4 regions of the Rhodoferax sp. GT1R46 genome follow, and region 4 is predicted to be linked to each of the others. Evidence: predicted binding sites of a transcription regulator. Region 4 holds the regulator's gene; each other region holds the start of a gene.

What was found. Region 4 encodes sigma-54, which starts transcription at its own class of promoters, with help from an activator protein. Its sites were predicted from a motif close to TGGCANGNAANCTGCTTT; they were not measured.
Region 1: a site for sigma-54 is predicted at 2,975-2,992, ahead of AC097W_RS19100 (CmpA/NrtA family ABC transporter substrate-binding protein). Genes of this name have one in related genera too.
Region 2: a site for sigma-54 is predicted at 2,700-2,717, ahead of AC097W_RS02480 (ethanolamine ammonia-lyase subunit EutB). Genes of this name have one in related genera too.
Region 3: a site for sigma-54 is predicted at 2,541-2,558, ahead of AC097W_RS09745 (PEP-CTERM sorting domain-containing protein). Genes of this name have one in related genera too.

The regions. Positions count from the first base shown of each region.
Region 1 covers NZ_JBWMBC010000011.1:56,880-61,675, forward strand. The annotation lists gene AC097W_RS19080 (B12-binding domain-containing radical SAM protein) at 1-72, shown strand, start outside; gene AC097W_RS19085 (creatininase family protein) at 69-917, shown strand; gene AC097W_RS19090 (sensor histidine kinase) at 989-2,209, shown strand; gene AC097W_RS19095 (response regulator) at 2,202-2,906, shown strand; gene AC097W_RS19100 (CmpA/NrtA family ABC transporter substrate-binding protein) at 3,023-4,429, shown strand; gene ntrB (nitrate ABC transporter permease) at 4,430-4,796, shown strand, end outside.
Region 2 covers NZ_JBWMBC010000001.1:511,997-516,792, reverse strand. The annotation lists gene AC097W_RS02490 (ABC transporter ATP-binding protein) at 1-301, shown strand, start outside; gene eutC (ethanolamine ammonia-lyase subunit EutC) at 267-1,076, opposite strand; gene AC097W_RS02480 (ethanolamine ammonia-lyase subunit EutB) at 1,073-2,488, opposite strand; gene AC097W_RS02475 (APC family permease) at 2,765-4,285, opposite strand; gene AC097W_RS02470 (helix-turn-helix domain-containing protein) at 4,432-4,796, shown strand, end outside.
Region 3 covers NZ_JBWMBC010000003.1:240,256-245,051, forward strand. The annotation lists gene prsT (XrtA/PEP-CTERM system TPR-repeat protein PrsT) at 1-2,409, shown strand, start outside; gene AC097W_RS09745 (PEP-CTERM sorting domain-containing protein) at 2,662-3,477, shown strand; gene AC097W_RS09750 (hypothetical protein) at 3,820-4,374, opposite strand; partial or broken gene AC097W_RS09755 (MFS transporter) at 4,329-4,796, opposite strand, start outside.
Region 4 covers NZ_JBWMBC010000002.1:93,959-98,754, reverse strand. The annotation lists gene AC097W_RS05845 (transporter substrate-binding domain-containing protein) at 1-424, opposite strand, end outside; gene lptA (lipopolysaccharide transport periplasmic protein LptA) at 593-1,213, shown strand; gene lptB (LPS export ABC transporter ATP-binding protein) at 1,222-2,010, shown strand; gene rpoN (RNA polymerase factor sigma-54) at 2,020-3,627, shown strand; gene AC097W_RS05825 (THUMP domain-containing class I SAM-dependent RNA methyltransferase) at 3,624-4,796, shown strand, end outside.

The sequences.
Region 1 (4,796 bases), on a different contig from region 4:
CCGCGCTCGCAGCGGCAAAGCCGCCATGTGCATCAGAGCGTCCATTCAACTGCCCTCAAAATACACCCATGAACTCTGTGCCCACACCTGCTGCTGTTCCCCGTTTTTGGGCCGATCTGAAAAGCCCCGACTTTGCGCGGCTGGACCGCAGTCGCTGTGTTGCGGTTTTGCCCGTGGCGGCCATTGAACAGCACGGCCCGCACCTGCCGCTCAATGTGGACACCACCTTGGTCAACGGCGTGATTGCCGCGGCCCTGCCGCATCTGGGGGCGGATGTGCCGGCGCTGTTCTTGCCAACCCAATCGGTGGGCCTGAGCCCGGAGCACGCGCAGTTTGCCGGCACTTTGACCCTCAAGGCCGAGACCGTGATCCGCCTGTGGACCGAGCTGGGTGAGAGCGTGGCTGCCAGTGGCGTGAAAAAACTGGTGCTGCTCAATTCGCATGGCGGGCAGGTGGGCGTGATGGACATCGTGGCGCGCGACTTGCGTGCCCGTCTGGGCATGCTGGTCTACAGCGTCAACTGGTTTGGTTTGCCGCTGGTGGGGCCGCAGGGCGAGGATGTGAACGCCCTGTTCAGCGCGCACGAGCACCGCTTTGGCATCCATGCAGGCGAGATTGAAACCTCCATGATGCTGGCGCTGGCGCCGCACCAGGTGGACATGACCCAGGCACACAACTTTTTATCCACCTCGGAAGACCGCGCGAAGCAGTTCGCCATTCTGGGCAATGGCAAGAGTGCCAAGCTGGGCTGGCAAATGCAGGACTACAACCCGGCCGGTGCCGTGGGCAATGCCTCGGCGGCCACGGCCGAAAAAGGTCGTGCGGTGCTGGATGCGGCGGGCAGGGCACTTGCACAACTGCTGTCAGAAATTGAGCAGCTTCCTCTGTCCATCCTGGTGGATACGTCCGCCGCGTAATCTGTCGTCGGTGCCGTTGCAGGTGCCGCCACCTGCACCAAACTGGCACAGCCATTGCTTTCAGCACCGGCATGCTCACCGATACGCTCCAAATTCCGTCAACTTCTGACAAAGGGGTCGATCCCTTGTGGCAACACCAGCTGGGGCTGTTGCTGGAGTCCACCGGAGAAGGCATTTTTGGCATCGATATGGACGGACTGTGCGTCTTTATCAACCGGGCCGGCGCGCGCATGCTGGGCCGCGAGCCCCACGCGGTGTTGGGCTGCAACATGCACGACCTGACGCACCACTCGCATGCCGATGGGTCGCCCTACCCGGTGACCGAGTGCCCTATTTTCAAGGCCTTTCGCCAGGCGTTGCCCTGCCGTATTGAAACCGAGGTGTTCTGGCGGCAGGATCACACCGCGTTTGCCGTCGAGTACACCAGCTATCCGCTGGTGGACGGCTCCGACGTGCGCGGCGCAGTGGTGACCTTTGTCGATATAACCGACCGCAAACAGGCAGCGCAGGCTTTGCAGCGCGCCAATGCCGACCTGGCGCGCGCCAACGATGAACTGGAGTTGCGTGTGGGCGAGCGAACGCAAGAGTTGTCGGTGGCATTGGGTCAGTTGCGTGAGCTGGCGGCCTACTCCGAAAAAGTGCGGGAAGACGAACGCACCCGCATAGCCCGCGAGGTGCATGATGAGCTGGGCAGCTTGCTGGTGGCGCTCAAGATGGACGTGAACTGGATGGACAAGCGTCTGGGCGAGCAGCAGCAGCGCGCACCGCTGGAGGCACAAGCCATGCGCACCCGGTTGCGCTGCAAGTGCCAGAACATGAGCCGCCTGATCGAATCGGCGGTGGACAACGTGGGGCGCATCATCACCGACCTGCGGCCCAGCATTCTGGACCACCAGGGTCTGTGGGCGGCGCTGGAGTGGCAGGCGCATGAGTTTGCGCAGTCCGCCGAATTGAAGCTGGACTGGGCCATGCGGGGTGTCGAGGGTATCGAGTTGCCCGAGCCGCAGGCCATGGCGGTGTTTCGCATCTTTCAGGAAATGCTCAGCAACGTGGGCCGCCACGCACGCGCCAGTGCACTCGACCTGCGCATACAGGTAGACGATGCGGTGCTGACGATTGCCGTGCAGGACAACGGTTGCGGTGCGGCGGCCCAGGCGTTTGAAGCGCCGACGGCCTATGGCGTGATGGGCATGCGCGAACGGGCCCGGCATTTTGGTGGTCAGCTGGATATTTCAAGTGAAATAGGCCACGGGTCCACGTTCTGCCTGCGGTTGCTGCTATTGAATGCATAGCATGATCCGTATTTTGATTGGTGACGACCACCGTATCGTGCGCGAAGGCCTCAAGCAGGTATTCGCGGACGCGCCCGAGGTGGCTGTGCTGGCTGAGGCGCAAACTGGCCCGCAGGTTCTGGATCAGGTCCGCATGCTGGGTGGTCCAGCCGGGCTGGACCTGGTGTTGCTGGATATCGCCATGCCTGGCAGTGACGGTCTGGAAGTGCTCCAGATTCTGCGCCGCGAGTACCCGGCGCTGCCGGTGCTGATGCTCAGCACCTACCCGGAAAAGCAGTACGCGGTGCGCTGCATCAAGTTGGGTGCGGGCGGCTACCTCAACAAGAGTGCAGACCCGGACGATATGGTGGCGGCCGTGCGCAAAGTAGCAGGCGGCGGCATGTACGTGACCCCGGCCACGGCGGAGGCACTGGCTGCGGCCATGGCGGCGGCGGCGGCCCGTCCGGGTAGCGGGGCTGGAGGCGCTGGCGGGGTGGAGGCGCTGTCGCACCGGGAACATCAGGTGTTTCGCCTGCTCACAGCCGGGCACACCGTGAGCGAAATTGGTGCACAGCTCAAACTCGCGCCCAATACCGTGAGCACTTACCGGGCACGAATTCTGGAAAAAACCGGTGCCAAGAACGATGTGGAGCTCGCGCTGTTCGCCGAGCGACACACCCGCGCTACGCCTGCGACGGAATTGCCTCCGCTTTTGTAGGGCCAGCCCTACAGGGCGTCGTGCCACACGGTGCGACTTGGGGTGTGGGGCCATTCCCGGCGCCAAACTGGCCCGCACCTTGCAATGACTTCGGCATCAACTCGACGAGGTGTGCCATGTCCGAATTCTTCTCTCCCTATGATGCCGACCGTCCACTGATGCTCAAGTGCAGTTGCGGGCGCGAACATTCCGTCGCCGACCACCATGCCGAGGTGGCTGCCGACAGCGCCGCCATCGAGCTGCGTCGTCGCAGCGAGACGGCCGAATTTGAGGCCTACAGCAACGAATTCATTGAAGCTACCCTGGTGAAGGCGCTGTTTCCGCAAGACGCCGTGCGCCGCCGTTTTCTGAAGGCCGTGGGCAAAAGCACGGCCATGGCGGCCATCGCCAGCGTGCTGCCCATGGCCAGCATGCAGGCCATGGCGCAGGAAAAACAGGGTGCGCTGGAGAAGACCAATCTCAAGATCGGCTTCATTCCCATCACCTGCGCCACTCCGCTCATCATGGCCCACCCACTGGGCTTCTACCAAAAGCAGGGCCTGAATGTAGAAGTGACCAAGACCGCAGGCTGGGCGCTGATCCGCGACAAGATGATCAACAAGGAATACGACGCCACGCATTTCTTGTCGCCCATGCCGTTGGCGATCTCCATGGGTCTGGGCTCCAATGCCACCCCCATGAATGTGGCCACCATCCAGAACATCAACGGCCAGGCCATCACCATGGCCCTCAAGCACAAGAACAACCGCGACCCCAAGAACTGGAAGGGTTTCAAGTTTGCCATTCCGTTTGAGTTCAGCATGCACAACTTCCTGCTGCGCTACTACCTGGCCGAAGCGGGCCTGAACCCCGACACCGACGTGCAACTGCGCGTAGTACCACCCGCCGAGATGGTGGCCAACCTGAAGGCCGGCAACATCGACGGCTTCCTCGGCCCCGATCCTTTCAACCAGCGCGCGGTCTACGAAGAGGCCGGTTTTATCCACGTGCTTACCAAAGACCTGTGGAATGGCCACCCCTGCTGCGCCTTTGGCACCAGCACCGAGTTCATCCAGAAAAACCCCAACACCTTTGCCGCGCTGTACCGTGCTGTGTTGACCTCTGCCGCCATGGCACGCGACCCCAAGAACCGCGAACTCATAGCCAAGGTGATCGCACCAGCGCAGTACCTCAACCAGCCCGAAGCCGTGCTCAACCAGGTGCTCACCGGCAAGTTTGCTGACGGCCTGGGCAACATCAAAAATGTGCCTGACCGTGCCGACTTCGACCCCATGCCCTGGCAGAGCATGGCGGTGTGGATGCTCACGCAGATGCAGCGCTGGGGCTATGTCAAGGGCGACGTCAACTACAAGCAGATCGCTGAAAAAGTGTTCCTGTTGACCGACGCCAAAAAGCACATGAAGGCGCTGGACCAAAAGGTGCCCGATGGCGCTTACCCCAAGTTCAAGATCATGGGCAAGGAGTTCGACGCCGACAAGGCCGCCGCCTACGCCAAGAGTTTTGCCATCAGCAAGGCGGCCTAGATGACGGTCTGGCGTTCCCTCAACTTTCGGGCCGGGTTGCTCTCGGTGCTGATTCTGCTGCTGGTACTGGGAATCTGGTACGCGGCCACCGGATCCACGGCGGCGGCCACCAGCTCGGCGGGCATGACACCCGAGCAGATCGAGTACGCCAAGATGATGGGCAAAGACCCCGGCAACGCCAAGGCCGCCGGGTTCCCCACACTGGGGCAAATGGGCACCACGGTGTGGGGGCACCTGTCCAACCCGTTCTATGACAACGGCCCCAACGACAAAGGCATTGCCATCCAACTGGCCCATTCCCTGGGGCGTGTGGGCCTGGGCTTTGGGCTGGCTATGCTGGTGGCCATTCCGCTGGGCTTTGTGATTG
Region 2 (4,796 bases), on a different contig from region 4:
GGCCATGCTGGAGGCCGTGGGTCTGGACGGACTGGGCAGGCGCCTGCCGCAGCAGCTCAGCGGCGGGCAATTGCAGCGCGTGGCCATTGCCCGTGCGCTGATTCACCGCCCCACCCTGTTGCTGGCCGACGAGCCCACCGGCAATCTGGACCCCACTACCGCTGCCAAAGTGATGGATGCGCTAGTGGCGCAGACCCGCCTGCACGGCACCTCACTGGTGCTGGTAACCCACTCGGTGGCCGCTACCGCAAAAGCGGATCGGGTGCTCAGGCTGCAGGTGGATGGGATAGCGCCAAGCTAGCGGGGTCGTCGGTCTCATCCTTGAGGCCAATACCCGTCAATTGCAGCGCGCGTGCTTGCGTCAGCAGGTGGTGCAATTTGGCGGCTGCAGCGTCTACCGAAAGCCCTGCCGGGCGCACATTGGATATGCAGTTGCGCTGGGCATCGGTCGTTCCGGGCCGGGGGGCCCAAGTGATGTAAATGCCCAGGCTGTCAGGCGAGCTCAGCCCGGGGCGCTCGCCAATGAACACGACCACCACGCTGGCATGCAGAGCCAGTCCCACTTCGTCACCGATGGCAACGCGTCCCTGCTGCACCAACGCTACGGGAGCAATCGACCACGCCTGTGCCGCGCCACCACGCAGGCGCGCTACCACCGCGGCCAGCAAGGGCGCGGCGTTCTGGTGAATAGCCAAAGCAGAGAGTCCATCCACGATCACAAACGCCACGTCTGACCGTTCTTGGCCCGATGTCGATGCCGACCACTGCGCCAGCGCTTGCCGCGAGTCTTCGTCCAGGCGCCGGCCCAAGTCGGGACGCTGCAGATAGGTGGTCCGGTCTACCGCTGCGCTGTGCAGTTGCAGCGTCTGCAAGCCCGTCGCCTCAATCGAATCGGCCACGCCCAATGCGTCCAGTGGCAAATGCACGGCATCTCGGGCCTGCGCATGGGCGAGTTGAAAATTCAGGTGCGCCACAGTAGGCAGGCTGTGGCCGGCGCGCCCAAGTGCAATGCGCGCATCGGTGAAGCGCTTGAGCGAATCCCAGAGCGCTAGCGTCACCAGGGGCTTGTCGGTCATGCGGAGGCCTCCAGCCTTTTGAGCGCTGCCGCAAAGGGTGCAGGCAACCGGTCCATCAGACGGGAGGCATTGCCCGGCTCAAACACCTCCATGGTCTGAAGCCATTCCTCAAACTCCGGTGATGCGCGCAGCCCCATGACCTGGCGCATGACCAGCGCGTCATGGAACGATGTGCTCTGGTAGTTCAGCATGATGTCATCCGCACCGGGAATGCCCATGATGAAGTTGCAACCCGCGGCGCACAGCAGGGTCAGCAGCGCATCCATGTCGTCGGAGTCGGCCTCTGCATGGTTGGTGTAGCAGACATCGCAGCCCATGGGAACGCCCAGCAGCTTGCCGCAAAAGTGGTCCTCCAGACCGGCCCGGATGATCTGCTTGCCGTCGAACAAATACTCGGGTCCGATGAATCCCACCACCGTGTTGACCAGCAGTGGCTTGAAAGCCCGCGCTACCGCGTAGGCGCGGGCCTCGATGGTTTGCTGGTCACACCCGTGGTGGGCGCCCGCCGACAGCGCACTGCCCTGCCCGGTTTCAAAATACATCACATGCTCACCGCGCAGGCCGTCCGTGAACATGGCACCGCGCTGCATGGCCAGAGCTGCCTGGCGGGCTTCACCCAGCAAAGCCAGGTTAATACCGAAACTGCGGTTGGTGCCCTCGGTGCCACCAATGGACTGAAACACCAGATCGACCGGTGCGCCGCGCTCCATGGCCTGCAAGGTATTGGTGACGTGGGTGAGGATGCACGACTGGGTGGGAATGCGGTAGCCCGAGATCACCTCATCGAGCATGTGCAGCAGCCGCACCACCTGCGGCACGTTGTCGGTGGCGGGGTTGATGCCAATCACTGCGTCGCCGCTGCCATGCAGCAAGCCATCGAGCAGGCTGGCCGCAATGCCCGCTGCATCGTCTGTGGGGTGGTTGGGCTGCAAGCGGGTTGCCAGCCGCCCCGCCAGTCCGATGGTGCCGCGAAAACGCGTGACCACACGGCACTTGCGGGCAATCAGCACCAGGTCTTGCACACGGCACAGTTTGCTCACCGCCGCCACCATCTCGGGGGTCAGTCCGGGGGCCAGTGCAGCCAGCGACTGTTCGTTGGCCGCATCACCTAAAAGCCAGTTACGAAAATCACCCACCGTGAGATGCGACACCGGTGCAAAGGCTGCAGCGTCATGGGTATCGATGATCAGCCGGGTAACCTCGTCGGTCTCGTACGGCACCACCGCTTCGTTGAGAAAGGTGGCAAGCGGCACGTCGGCCAGCGCCATCTGCGCTGCCACGCGCTCCTGCGCATTCTCCGCAATGACACCTGCAAGGCGATCCCCCGAGCGTGCTGGGCTGGCGCGACCCAGCAAGGTCCGCAAGTCATCGAACCGGTAGCGGTGTGAACCAATGGTGTGTGAGTAATGCATGTCAGAAATAGAACATCATGACCAACCTTAGATGGCGGTGAATCCATTGTCAACAAAGAGATGCGTCCCGGTACGCGACCGCAATGGCACGTGCAAACCTGTGGCAGGCACCTTGGGCAGTCTCATAAAACACGTCCATGGGTGTACCCGCTACCGCCTCTGCCCGGCGGTTCGTTCTGCTACCTCGGCATCGATGTCTACAAAAGCAACACATGCACCTTCGGTGGCAACCTGGTGGGCAAGAGGTTCACCCATGTTGCTTACCCCTGTTTGCGTTCACGCGTTAGCCAGCAGGGCTTTTTCTGCTGCGGCGATTTCGGCCCGGCGACTTGCAACGTCAGTGCCCATCGGCGGGCCTTTGAAACGGCGGCGCTCAAAACCAAACCACACGACAGCGGTAATAGCCAGAAACACGAGAGTGATCATCAAGGCCGCATCGTTGGGCGGTTGCACGCCCAGATAGAACACCAGCGCGGTGGCTGCAATGGCAAGAACGCCCACCACACGGTACATCGGCCCCATGTCCCACGGACCCATCTTGGTCCAGCTGCGCCCGTAGGCAAACAAGCCCGCAATCACCGGCAAGCCATAGGACATGAACATGAAAATTACCGTGACCGACACGATGGTGGTGTAGGCCGGGGTGTAGAGCGTGAAGGCAATCGAGATGAGTGCGGCAGTCCAGATGGCGGCGACCGGCGTGCGGAAGGCGGGGTGTACCCGCTTGAGGACATTGGATGCCGGCAGACCCCCATCACGGGAAAAAGCAAAGATCATGCGTGAGGCCGATGTCACGGTAGCCAGACCACATAAAAACTGACAGATCAAAATGCCCACATACAAAGTCACCTTCAGCGGGGCCGGCAACACAGCATCGAGGGTGAAAAAGAACACGTTCCAGCCACTGGCGGCCGCTTTGTCCATATCAGGAATGGCCAGGACAATGGCGTACAACATGACGCCGCCTGCCAGCGCCGACCACAGGACCGAGTTGACAATGCCTTTGGGCACTGCACGCGCAGCGTCGTGGGTTTCTTCAGCGGTGTGGGCCGAGGCATCGAAGCCGGTAATGGTGTAGATCGGCAGCAACAAGCCCAAGCCAAACAGAAGCCACATGCTGTCTGTGGCGGGCCAGACATCACCACCGGTCGGGCCACTGTAGTTTTTGAACGTCCACAGGCGTGAAACATCCAGCGACGGTGCATAGAACAGCAAGGCCAGGGTCAGTATGAGGGCTACGGCAAAGATCAGATAGCCCGACAAGTCTGTGAGCTTGGCAGTGAACTTGATCCCCACGTGGTTACAGATGGCTTGCACCAAGGTAATACTCACCACAAAGGCCGCTTGCAAGGCAAAGCCAGCCTCCCAACCCAAAGAGCCGCCAAAGGCGCCAAGAAAAAAGTTGAAGGTACCCACATTGATGGCGCCCAGCACGGTGACCAGGCCAATCAGGTTTAACCAGGCTGTCAACCAGCCCCAGCCGCGCCCACCCAGAATGGAACCCCAATGGTACAAACCACCCGCAGTTGGGTAGGCTGAACCAATTTGCGCCATGCCCAATGCAAAAACCAGACTCACACCGCAGCCCAGAATCCAGCCGATACCGATGGCAGCACCGCCCACCCCGCTAATGCCTTGCCCCAGCGAGTTGATACCGCCCGACAAAATGCAGATGATAGAAAAGGAAATAGCGAAGTTTTGAAAGCCTTTCATGGTGCGCGCAAGCTCTTGGGCATAGCCCATGCTGTGCAGCAACTTCAAGTCTTCATCGGCTGTTTTATGCGGTTGGTCTGACATGGTTTTCTCCGGAGTGGATGAACGAAAAAGTACGCATTTCAGCGTGCGTGCACGCATGTTAGAGAGCCGGCCGCTGCCCGCGCTATCCCAAATCGGCAATTGAAAAAACAATTTCCCCAATGGCATAGAACTTGCAGAATGCGGAGGTGGCTTCGCTTAGACATCCCATTCCGGTGCAACACATCGAGGGCGCACAGGCGCGCTTCGACGGCGTGTCCGCTTCTCTTTTTGACGATATTGATGAGCAGGCCGCCAGTCTCAACGGGTGGAACCAAAATTACCTGCAGTTGTCCGCCGGAATTTTTCAAGGGAGCGTTGACCGTCTGAAACTGGAAGGCGTCAGCCTGTTCATTGAGGACCTGCACCAGGCGGTGCACCAAACAGGGAAAGTGCGGCCCGACGTCGTGGCCTTCGGCGTTCCTCTGCTGCTCACCGGTGACGCGCTGTTTTGCGGACACGTAGGCACAGGGTGCGAACTCCACGTTTTCTCTGGCACTGAAGGATTCGAATT
Region 3 (4,796 bases), on a different contig from region 4:
CTAGACGACAAAGCGGCCATGGCAGCCGTCCAGGCGCAGGTCGCATTGGCATATGCCGCGCAGGATCAACACGCCAAGGCCCGTGAGGTCATAGTCAATGCGCTCAGGTTGGCGCCACAGTCCCCATCCGTGTTGCTCGCCAACGCACGTATCAAAGCGGCAGTGTCAGATTTCGACAGCGCGTTGGCTGCGCTCGACGAGATGTTGGCCCGCACACCGTCTGATTTCGAGGCGTTGCAATTTAGAGGATACGTGTTGCTTCATGGAAAGAAGGACCAGAAGGGCGCCATTGCAGCCTACAAGCAGGCACTCGTGGTCAAGCCGGACGATCCATCGGCCCACTCGATCCTGATTTCGCTCTATCTGGTGCAGCGCGATGGAAATGCCGCCAGCAATCAATTCGAAGCGCTCAGGACGGCACTCCCCGATCACCAGTTGACCAAGTTCTACGATGCCCAAATCACCTTTGCAAGGGGTGAATTTGTGCGGGCCCGCGAACTCGCACTCGACTTGGTGCGTCTCGCGCCGAGCAACGCGGCTTTTCTTCAACTGGCCGGCGCAATAGAACTCAAGCTCGGCGAGCTATCCCAAGCCGAGACCTACCTGACCCAAGCGGTGCAACTGGCGCCGCAATTTGGGGGAGCCCGCACGCTGCTGGCCCAACTCTATCTCCGAACGGATCGGCCGGCCAAGGCGACGTCGATCTTGCGCCCGATGCTCGATCGACCTGGCGCAGATTCCGAAATTCTGATGCTTGCCGGGCATGCAAACCTGCTGGTGGACGACACAAAAGCGGCCGACGTTTATTTCAAACGCGCCGCCGCGCTCAAACCCGGCGACAGTGCTCCCCGCAGCGCACTAGCCCTGTCCCAACTGTCCAAAGGCAATACAGAGGCAGCATTCAGCGAACTGCAGTCCATCGCCGCGAGCGAACAAGGCATTGAGGCGGACTTGGCCTTGATCGGTGGGCACATGCGACGCCGCGAATATGACCTTGCCATGCGGTCAATCGCAGATATGGAAAAAAAGCAACCCCAAAACCCGATCGCTGCCGACCTTCGTGGCAGGGTGTATTTGCTGCGCGGCGACCTTGCCGGCGCCCGAAAAAGTTTCGAGCAAGCAGTGGCCCTCAAGCCTGGCTACGTGTCTTCGGTCATCAAACTTGGGGCCATCGACCTGATTGAGAAAAAGCCGGAGGCAGCCGAAACGCGGGTACGCGAACTGCTCAAGGCAGATCCCAAAAACGTTCAAGGCTGGTTAGCCTTGGCGGACCTCAAGCGCAGGGGCGGCGGTACGCCGGGCGAAGTCGCAAAATTGATGGGCGAAGCTATCACCGCCAACCCGACCGACCCCGAACCGAGGCTTGCGCAAATCGACTTCCACCTAGGACGTGGGGACATCCCCGCGGGACTCGCGGCGGCGCAAGCGGGCGTCGCCGCGATCCCTATGAGCGCCGAGTTGATGGACCGCCAGGCCCGGGCCTTAATGGTGAGCGGCGATCTCAACCGTGCCAGCAGCACTTTTGCCAAGATTGCGGCCGAGCATGCGGACTCCGCACTTGGCTACCTGGGGCTTGCCGAAATCAACGTGGCGAATCGAGACTACGCGGCCGCAGCCAAGAATTCGAAGCGTGCCCTCGAATTGGCTCCCACATCTGAATCCGCACAACAGCTTTCTGTCATCGCCGCCATTCAGCAGAAACGACCAAAAGAAGCGCTCGCAGTGGCGCAGATGATGCAGATCCAACGCCCGAACGACGCGATTGGGTGGATCTTCGAAGGAGACATCGAGATCGGCGAAAACAACTGGGATCGCGCACAGAATGCGCTCCGTCAAGCCATCAGCAAACCGAATCCGGCGCAGGCACCAATGCGTCTGCACTTCGCCCTGCTGGGTGGCAAGAAAGCCCCAGAAGCCGATAAATTTGCGGCTAGCTGGATCGCTGCCCACCCCCAGGACATGGCATTCCTGACCTATTTGGCCGGAGTCGCGACCAACCGCAACGATGCGGTGCTCGCTGAAAAATACTACCAGCAGATTCTCAAGTTTCAGCCTGAAAACGCCTTTGCGTTGAACAATTTGGCATGGGTGTTTATCAAACAAAAGCGCCCGGGTGCGGTCGCCCTGGCCGAGCGCGCGCTCAAGAGCGCCCCCGCGCAAGTTGAAATCATGGACACACTTGCCTCTGCTTTGTCGAGTGAAAACCAGCACGCAAAGGCCATCGAAATGCAAAAGAAGGTGATTTCGCAAGCGCCCAACACCCCGGCCTATCACCTGACGATGGCCAAGATCTATTTGCAGGCGCGTGACCCGGCGCTCGCGAAGGCAGAACTCGAAGGTTTAGCGAAAGTCAAGGAAAACTTTCCCGGTCGTGACGAAGTGGCCCCGTTGTTGAAGTCGTTGCCGTAATCCTGAAACCGGCCGAGCCACTCTACCGCCCGTTCGTTCGCTCGCCGTCGCTGTCGAAAAAGCTTACAGCTCAATCAATTCGGGCTGACGAGCAGGTAGTAAATCATTGTTTTTAATGGATTTTTTAACTTTGGCCCGGTTATTGCTTATATTTTTTGCGTTAATTACATCTGAAGTGCCTCAGGTCCGGGCGGTGTGTTCGAAAACCTGTTTCAGATACCTTCAACAGTCTCAATTTCAAGGAGAATAGCCATGATCAAGCGTTTTCTCGTCGCGACAGCTTCCGCCGCCGCACTATTGGTAGGCTCTGCCGCCTATGCAGGTCCGTTCATTCTGGCTGGGACGGATGCCGATGACCATGGCTTCGCCAGTGGTGGCAACCAACAAGGGTGGCTGTTCATGCAGAAGGCCCTGGAAAATTTGGGCGCTGGTGTCACCAACGGCAATAAAGTCGTCACAATTTTGGGAAGCACCAGTACTGCTAGCACTGCTGCCAATTCGGCATTCAACCTTTCGAGTTTGGTAGGTGCGGGATGGACCGTCAACACGGTCCTGGTCTCGAACTTCGGCACTTTCTTCACTGGCGCTGGCCTCGCCGCTTCCGGCATCCTGATGATGGACTCCGGAGGTAACGTTGGTGGTGGTGTTGGCGGAAGCAGCTATACGCCTTACGCAACCGACATCAACAACTTTCTCGGCGCTGGCGGCGGGCTGTTTAGCCAAGCCAACGGCTACCAGTGGTTGTCTACCCTGGTACCAACGTTAACGGTTGTCAACGAGTCAGGATCGGGTCTTGGCCTTACAGCGGCTGGCAATACTGCTTTCCCCGCGTTGACCAATGCTGATTTGAGTTCAGGCCCTTGGCACAGTTCGTTTAGCACTACGGGTGCAATCCCGGTTCTCGCAGTCTCCGACAACGGTAGCACTTTGAACCATGCCGTGATCATCGGTGGGGCTACTGGCTCCATCACCGACCCTGGTGGCACTGTGCCTGAGCCAGGTTCACTGGCTCTGCTCGCAGTGGCTCTGGGCGCGGCTGGCATGTTGCGCAAGAAAAAAGCAGCCTAAAAGCCTGTCTCTTGACAAAAAACCCGCCCGCATGGCGGGTTTTTTTTGGCCTCGAGAGGCCGCCGTTCGGTTGCAGACGCGGGCAAGCGCACGAAAGGGGCCGACCTCCGTCAATAGGGCGGGCAAAATGCTGCACACACCCCGCATTTTTTACCTGCATTTCAAAGTCGCTGTTTCACGCTGCACGCTTTGGTTCTAGCGACGGATAGATGCTATGGGTGCCCCCTTCGCCGCGGGGCTATCAATCGGAGCTCCAAAATGCAAGTGCGAGTGAGGCGTTGGCGGCCACCAGCGAGGAGCTGTCCGGGCAGGCGGAGCAGTTGCAGCAATCGATTTCCTTCTTCAACCGGGTGCCAGCTCGCCAGGGGATCGAGGTTTTTTGAATGCGTAAACCGCAGCAAGCAGTCCGGAAAGCACCAGAAAACTCATCGGCAACACGAATTGCATATCTTTCAAGGCGGGGTTCTGCGGCAACAGTTGGCTGACAAATCCGATGCGCGCAAAACTGCTGATGGCCAGAACCGAGAAGAAGCTGCCCATGAATTGACCTTCCGCGCCGCGCGTTCCGAATGCACAGGCCTGCTCCAACAAGCCGGCAAATGCTGCCGCCCAGCCGACCCCGGTCAGCAGTTGCATCAGAATGAGGACTCCCAGACTGCCTGCGTCCGCAGCAGCGTAGCTGACAAGCGCTGTCAGCAGCAGTCCACCGGTGGCCACAATTAATGCACCGAGGCGCTTGATGATCGCGCCGACGACCAGCAGGGCCGCGAAGAAGCCGACCCACAGCAAAGGCATCAGCCAGGGTATTTTTTCCTTGGCGGCAAAGGTCAAATACTGAGGCGCCGCATTGACAAAGGCAAGCGCAACAGCGGATACGGCACCCGCCCGGCATGCCATCCATAGGCCGCCAGCAGCCCCAGCGCCACAGCGGCCAGCATGGCCACCGTGCCACCGGGCAAGGCAATCTCGCCGAACACCTCCAGCAGCCACGACAGCAAACCGGCGCCGCTGGCAAACAGCAGCAAGCCCCGCACATCCAGCGGGCGCGGCGTTTCGCTTTTGTAGTTGGGCATGTAGTTTTTGGCAAACCACAGCGCCAGCAGGCCCACGGGTATGTTTACAAAAAAGATCTCGCGCCAGGTGAACCAGTGCACGATCAGCCCACCCACGGTGGGCCCCAACAGCGGCCCCAGCAGGGCCGGAATGATGACAAAGTTCATGGCCTGCAGCAGCTCGCCCTTGGGGAAGGTGCGCAAAATGGCCATGCGGCCCACCGGCATCATCATGGCCGCCGCAATGCCCTGCGGCACGCGGGCGGC
Region 4 (4,796 bases):
CAAAGCTGGCCAGCAGGCTGGCCAGGTGCTCTTGCTGAACGGACCCTTGCAGAACGGCAACCCGCAAGTTTTGCAGGTCCAGAAGCGACCGGATGTCCGTTCCCTTGCGCTGGTATAGCTGAGACCAGCTGTGCAGTGCCGGTGTCTTGTGAAAATCGAATAGCTGGGCGCGCTGCTCGCTGAAAGCCACATCGGGCATCAGATCAATGCGGCCCGCCTGCGTCGCTTCAAGGCAGGCTTGCCATTCGCACACGACCGGCACGAGCGTCCAGTCTTCATCCCGGGCTATCTCGCGCAGCAAATCACCAAAAATCCCGGAGGGCTGGCCATCGGCGCCCAGAGAAATCTTGGGCTCATTGGCATAGACGCCCACCCGCACTTCGCGAGCCTGCACTGCCGCACTGCACAGCCAGCAGAGCAGCATCACAAGCGCACGGTGCCGGACGAGCCTGAAAAACGCGTTTGGAGCCATTTCGACGCAATTATTGCGTAACGCCGCCACAACGGGTGAGATTAGCGTGACGGCCTCGCAATTCGTGCCATGCTCTCAGTACAATGGCAACAGCTCTTTTCGAGCAAGTTTCGTGCCTTTATGAAAAACATCTATTTATTCCTGTTTTTGCTGGCGACCTGTATCGGGTTTGCGCCCTCGTCGTGGGCCGAAAAAGCGGACCGCAGCAAGCCCATGAACATTGAGGCGGACGCGCTGCGGTACGACGACGTGAAGCAGGTCAGCCTGTTTACGGGGAATGTCGTCCTGACCAAAGGAACCATCGTGATTCGGGGCGCCCGGCTTGAAGTGCGCCAAGACCCTGAGGGCTACCAGTTTGGCGTGGTGACGGGCACGGCCGACAAGCTGGCCTTTTTCCGTCAAAAGCGGGAGGCGCTGGAGGAATACATTGAAGGCGAGGGCGAATCCATTGAGTACGACAGCCGCGCAGACACGGTCAAATTCATCAAGAAAGCCCTGCTACGCCGCCTGCGTGGCACCACGGTGGGTGACGAAATCACCGGTGGCCTGATTGTTTATGAAAACCTCACCGATATGTTCACTGTGGATGGTTCTGCCAGCAAGGCCGCCGGTGCAGCGCCCAGCGGCCGTGTGCGCGCCATGCTGATACCCAAACCCGAGGGGGCCGCCGCGGCCCCCACTCCGGCCACGCCGATTCCCCCGCTGCGCTCCACCACCACCCTGGGGGGCGCGCCCAAGTGACCGCGCTACTGGAGCCATTCGCAGAAAGCACCCCTGACACCGGGCCGGACACCGCCATTGGCCGGCTTGAAGCACGGCACCTGCAGAAGTCGTACGGCAAGCGCCAGGTGGTCAAGGATGTTTCCCTGACCGTGCGCACCGGCGAAGTGGTGGGTTTGCTGGGCCCCAATGGGGCGGGCAAGACGACGTCGTTTTACATGATTGTGGGCCTGCTGCGCGCCAGCGCGGGCGAAATCACCATTGACGGACAAAGCATTGAGCACATGCCCATCCACCGCCGCGCGCGCCTGGGCCTGGGTTACCTGCCGCAAGAGGCCTCTATTTTTCGCAAACTCAATGTCGAAGACAACGTGCGCGCCGTGCTGGAGTTGCAGCTCGATGACGCAGGCAAGCCGCTCAAGAGCCCCGAGATTGAGCTGCGCCTGACCGCCCTGCTGCAAGACCTGCGGGTGGAGCACCTGCGTGATTCGCCAGCGCTGGCCCTGTCGGGTGGTGAACGCCGCCGGGTGGAAATTGCCCGCGCACTGGCGACACGTCCGCGTTTCATTCTTCTGGATGAGCCCTTTGCCGGTATTGACCCGATTGCCGTGATCGAAATCCAGCGCATCATCAATTTCCTGAAATCCCGCAACATCGGGGTTCTGATTACCGACCACAACGTGCGCGAGACCCTGGGTATTTGCGACCACGCCTACATCATCAGCGAAGGTGTGGTGCTGGCCCAAGGCACCCCGACCGAGATCGTGAACAACGCCGATGTGCGTCGCGTGTATCTCGGCGAACACTTCAAAATGTAGGCCAGCGCAATGAAACCCGGTCTTTCACTGCGCGTTTCCCAGCATCTGGCGCTCACGCCCCAGTTGCAGCAGTCCATCCGCTTGTTGCAACTCTCCACATTGGAACTCAGCCAGGAAGTGGAGCAGATGCTCGACGAGAACCCGTTTCTGGAGTTAACCCAGGACGAGGCCCCGCGTGAGGATTTCGGTCTGCCCCAGGCCGACACGCCCGTGAGCGAAGGGGAGCGCGAGATGGAGCATGCTCCTAATTCGATAGCTGAGTACGCAGATTCCACGGGGGCTAGCAGCACAAAAGACGATGAAGCGACGCCGCTGTCTTCGGACGATGAGCCCAGTTGGGATGGCGACGGCACGACCGAGCTGGTACCCGACGATGGCGAATGGGGCACCGACGCCAAGGCCAAAGCGAACAACCTGGGTGATGGCGAAGACGTGGATGCCACCGAGCTGGCGCGCTCACAGGAGTCCCTGCAATCGCACCTGCATCGCCAGGCATTGCGGCTGCGCCTGAGCGAAGAAGACCGCGGCGCGCTGCGCTTTCTGATCGAGTCCCTGAATGACGATGGCTACCTGGAAGAGCCACTGGAAGAGCTGGCCCGCGGGCTGGCCGGGGACGATGAAGAGCAGGTCGAAAACCTGGTGCACCACTTCACCGTGGCACTGGGCCTGCTTCACAGCCTGGAGCCCGTAGGCGTGGGCGCACGCGACCTGGGTGAATGCCTGCGTCTGCAGTTGCGCGCGCTCATGGCGTTGGCCAAAGCGGAATCGGAGTCGCCGGAACGCCGGGCCGTACTGGCGGTGGCCCTGGGCATCTGTGAGCAGCCCATGACCTTGCTCGCCCGCCGGGACGTCAAAACCCTGATGCAGCGCTGCGGCGGCACCGATGCGCAGACGCGTGACGCGATTGCCCTGATTAGCCGGCTGGAGCCTAAGCCGGGGCGGCGTTTTGTGGATGTGGAGCGCAATATTGTGGTGCCCGACGTGCTGGTGCTGCCGGTGGCGAAGACCAGCCCGGGCATGACGCCCAAGTTTCGCGTCATGCTCAACCCCGAGGTGATGCCCAAGCTGCGGGTGCACGATATTTATGCCAATGTGTTGCGCAACCACCGGGGTGGCAAAGACGCCGCCAGCTACGCCGGCTTGCAGCAGCGCCTGCAGGAGGCACGCTGGTTCATCAAGAACATCCAGCAACGCTTTGACACCATCCTGCGCGTGAGCACGGCCATCGTGGAGCGGCAAAAGAGCTTCTTCACCCACGGCGAACTGGCCATGCGCCCCCTCGTTTTGCGTGAAATTGCCGATGAGCTGGGCCTGCACGAATCCACCATCAGCCGGGTCACCACCGCCAAATACATGGCCACGCCGTTTGGCACATTCGAGCTGAAGTATTTCTTTGGCTCGGGGCTGGGCACCGAATCGGGTGGCAATGCCTCCAGCACGGCGGTGCGCGCCCTCATCAAACAATTCATCAGTGCCGAGAACCTGAAAAAGCCCCTGAGCGACAACCAGATTTCCGAGATGCTCAAAGAGCAGGGAATTGATTGCGCCCGCCGCACTGTAGCCAAATACCGCGAAGGGCTCAAGATTGCGCCCGCGTCGCTGAGAAAAGACCTATGAACCAACTCCAAATTTTTCTCCCCTGCGCCGCGGGCGTGGAGGATTTTCTGGCCACCGAGGTGCACGACCTCACGGGTTTGAAGGGTGAGGACCTGCTCACGCGCCGTGGCGGCGTGATGGCCCGCGCCTCCTGGCGCGACGCCATGCGGCTCAATTTGCACAGCCGCCTGGCGCAGCGCGTGCTGGTGCAGTTGTCGTACACCGACTACCGCAGCGAACAGGACCTGTACCGGGCGGCGGCCGATGTGGCGTGGGAGGTCTGGTTCACACCCAAACAAAGCATCAAGGTCGAAGTGACGGCGCAGCACAGCCCGCTCACCAGCCTGAATTTTGCCGCGCTCAAAATCAAGGATGCGGTGTGCGACCGCTTTCGCGACAAGGCCCACGGCGTGCGCCCCGATGTCAATACCCAGTGGCCTGACGTGCGCATCTACGCCCACCTGACCACCGAAACCTGTTCGCTCTACATCGACACCTCGGGCGAACCCCTGTTCAAGCGCGGCTGGCGCGAAGACAAGGGCGAGGCGCCGTTGAAAGAAACCCTGGCCGCGGCCATGATTGCCGCCAGTGGCTGGGCTGATGGCGATGGCGACTTGCTGCCGCTGTATGACCCCTGCTGTGGCAGCGGCACCATTGCCATTGAGGCCGCGCAGATTGCCTGCAACATCGCCCCCGGTTCGCTGCGCCACTTTGCCTTCGAGAAATATTTGCCGTTTCAGGCACACGTCTGGTCTGCTATCAAATCAGAAGCGGCTGACGCAGTCGTCAAGCCGGCTGCAGGTCAAAGCGCCTTGATTTACGGCAGCGATGTGTCGCACCGTATGGTCGATTTTGCCCAGCGCAATGCCGAGCGTGCCGGCGTGGCCGACGTCATCGAGTTTCGCGGTGGCGATGCGCTGCAGCGCATGCCACCAACCGAGTTGCCTGGGGTGATGCTGCTCAACCCGCCCTACGGCGAACGGATTGAAGTCGGCGGTATTGCTGGTGCGGGTGCGCGCGAGCAGGCGCATACCGAAGACGGCGGCGAATTCTTCAGCCAGCTGGCCACGCACTGGAAGAAAAACTTCTCGGGCTGGACCGGCTGGATCCTCACGCCCGACCTCAAATTGCCCAGCAAGATGCGCCTGAAAGAGTCCCGCCGCGTGCCGATGTGGAACGGCCCGATTGAA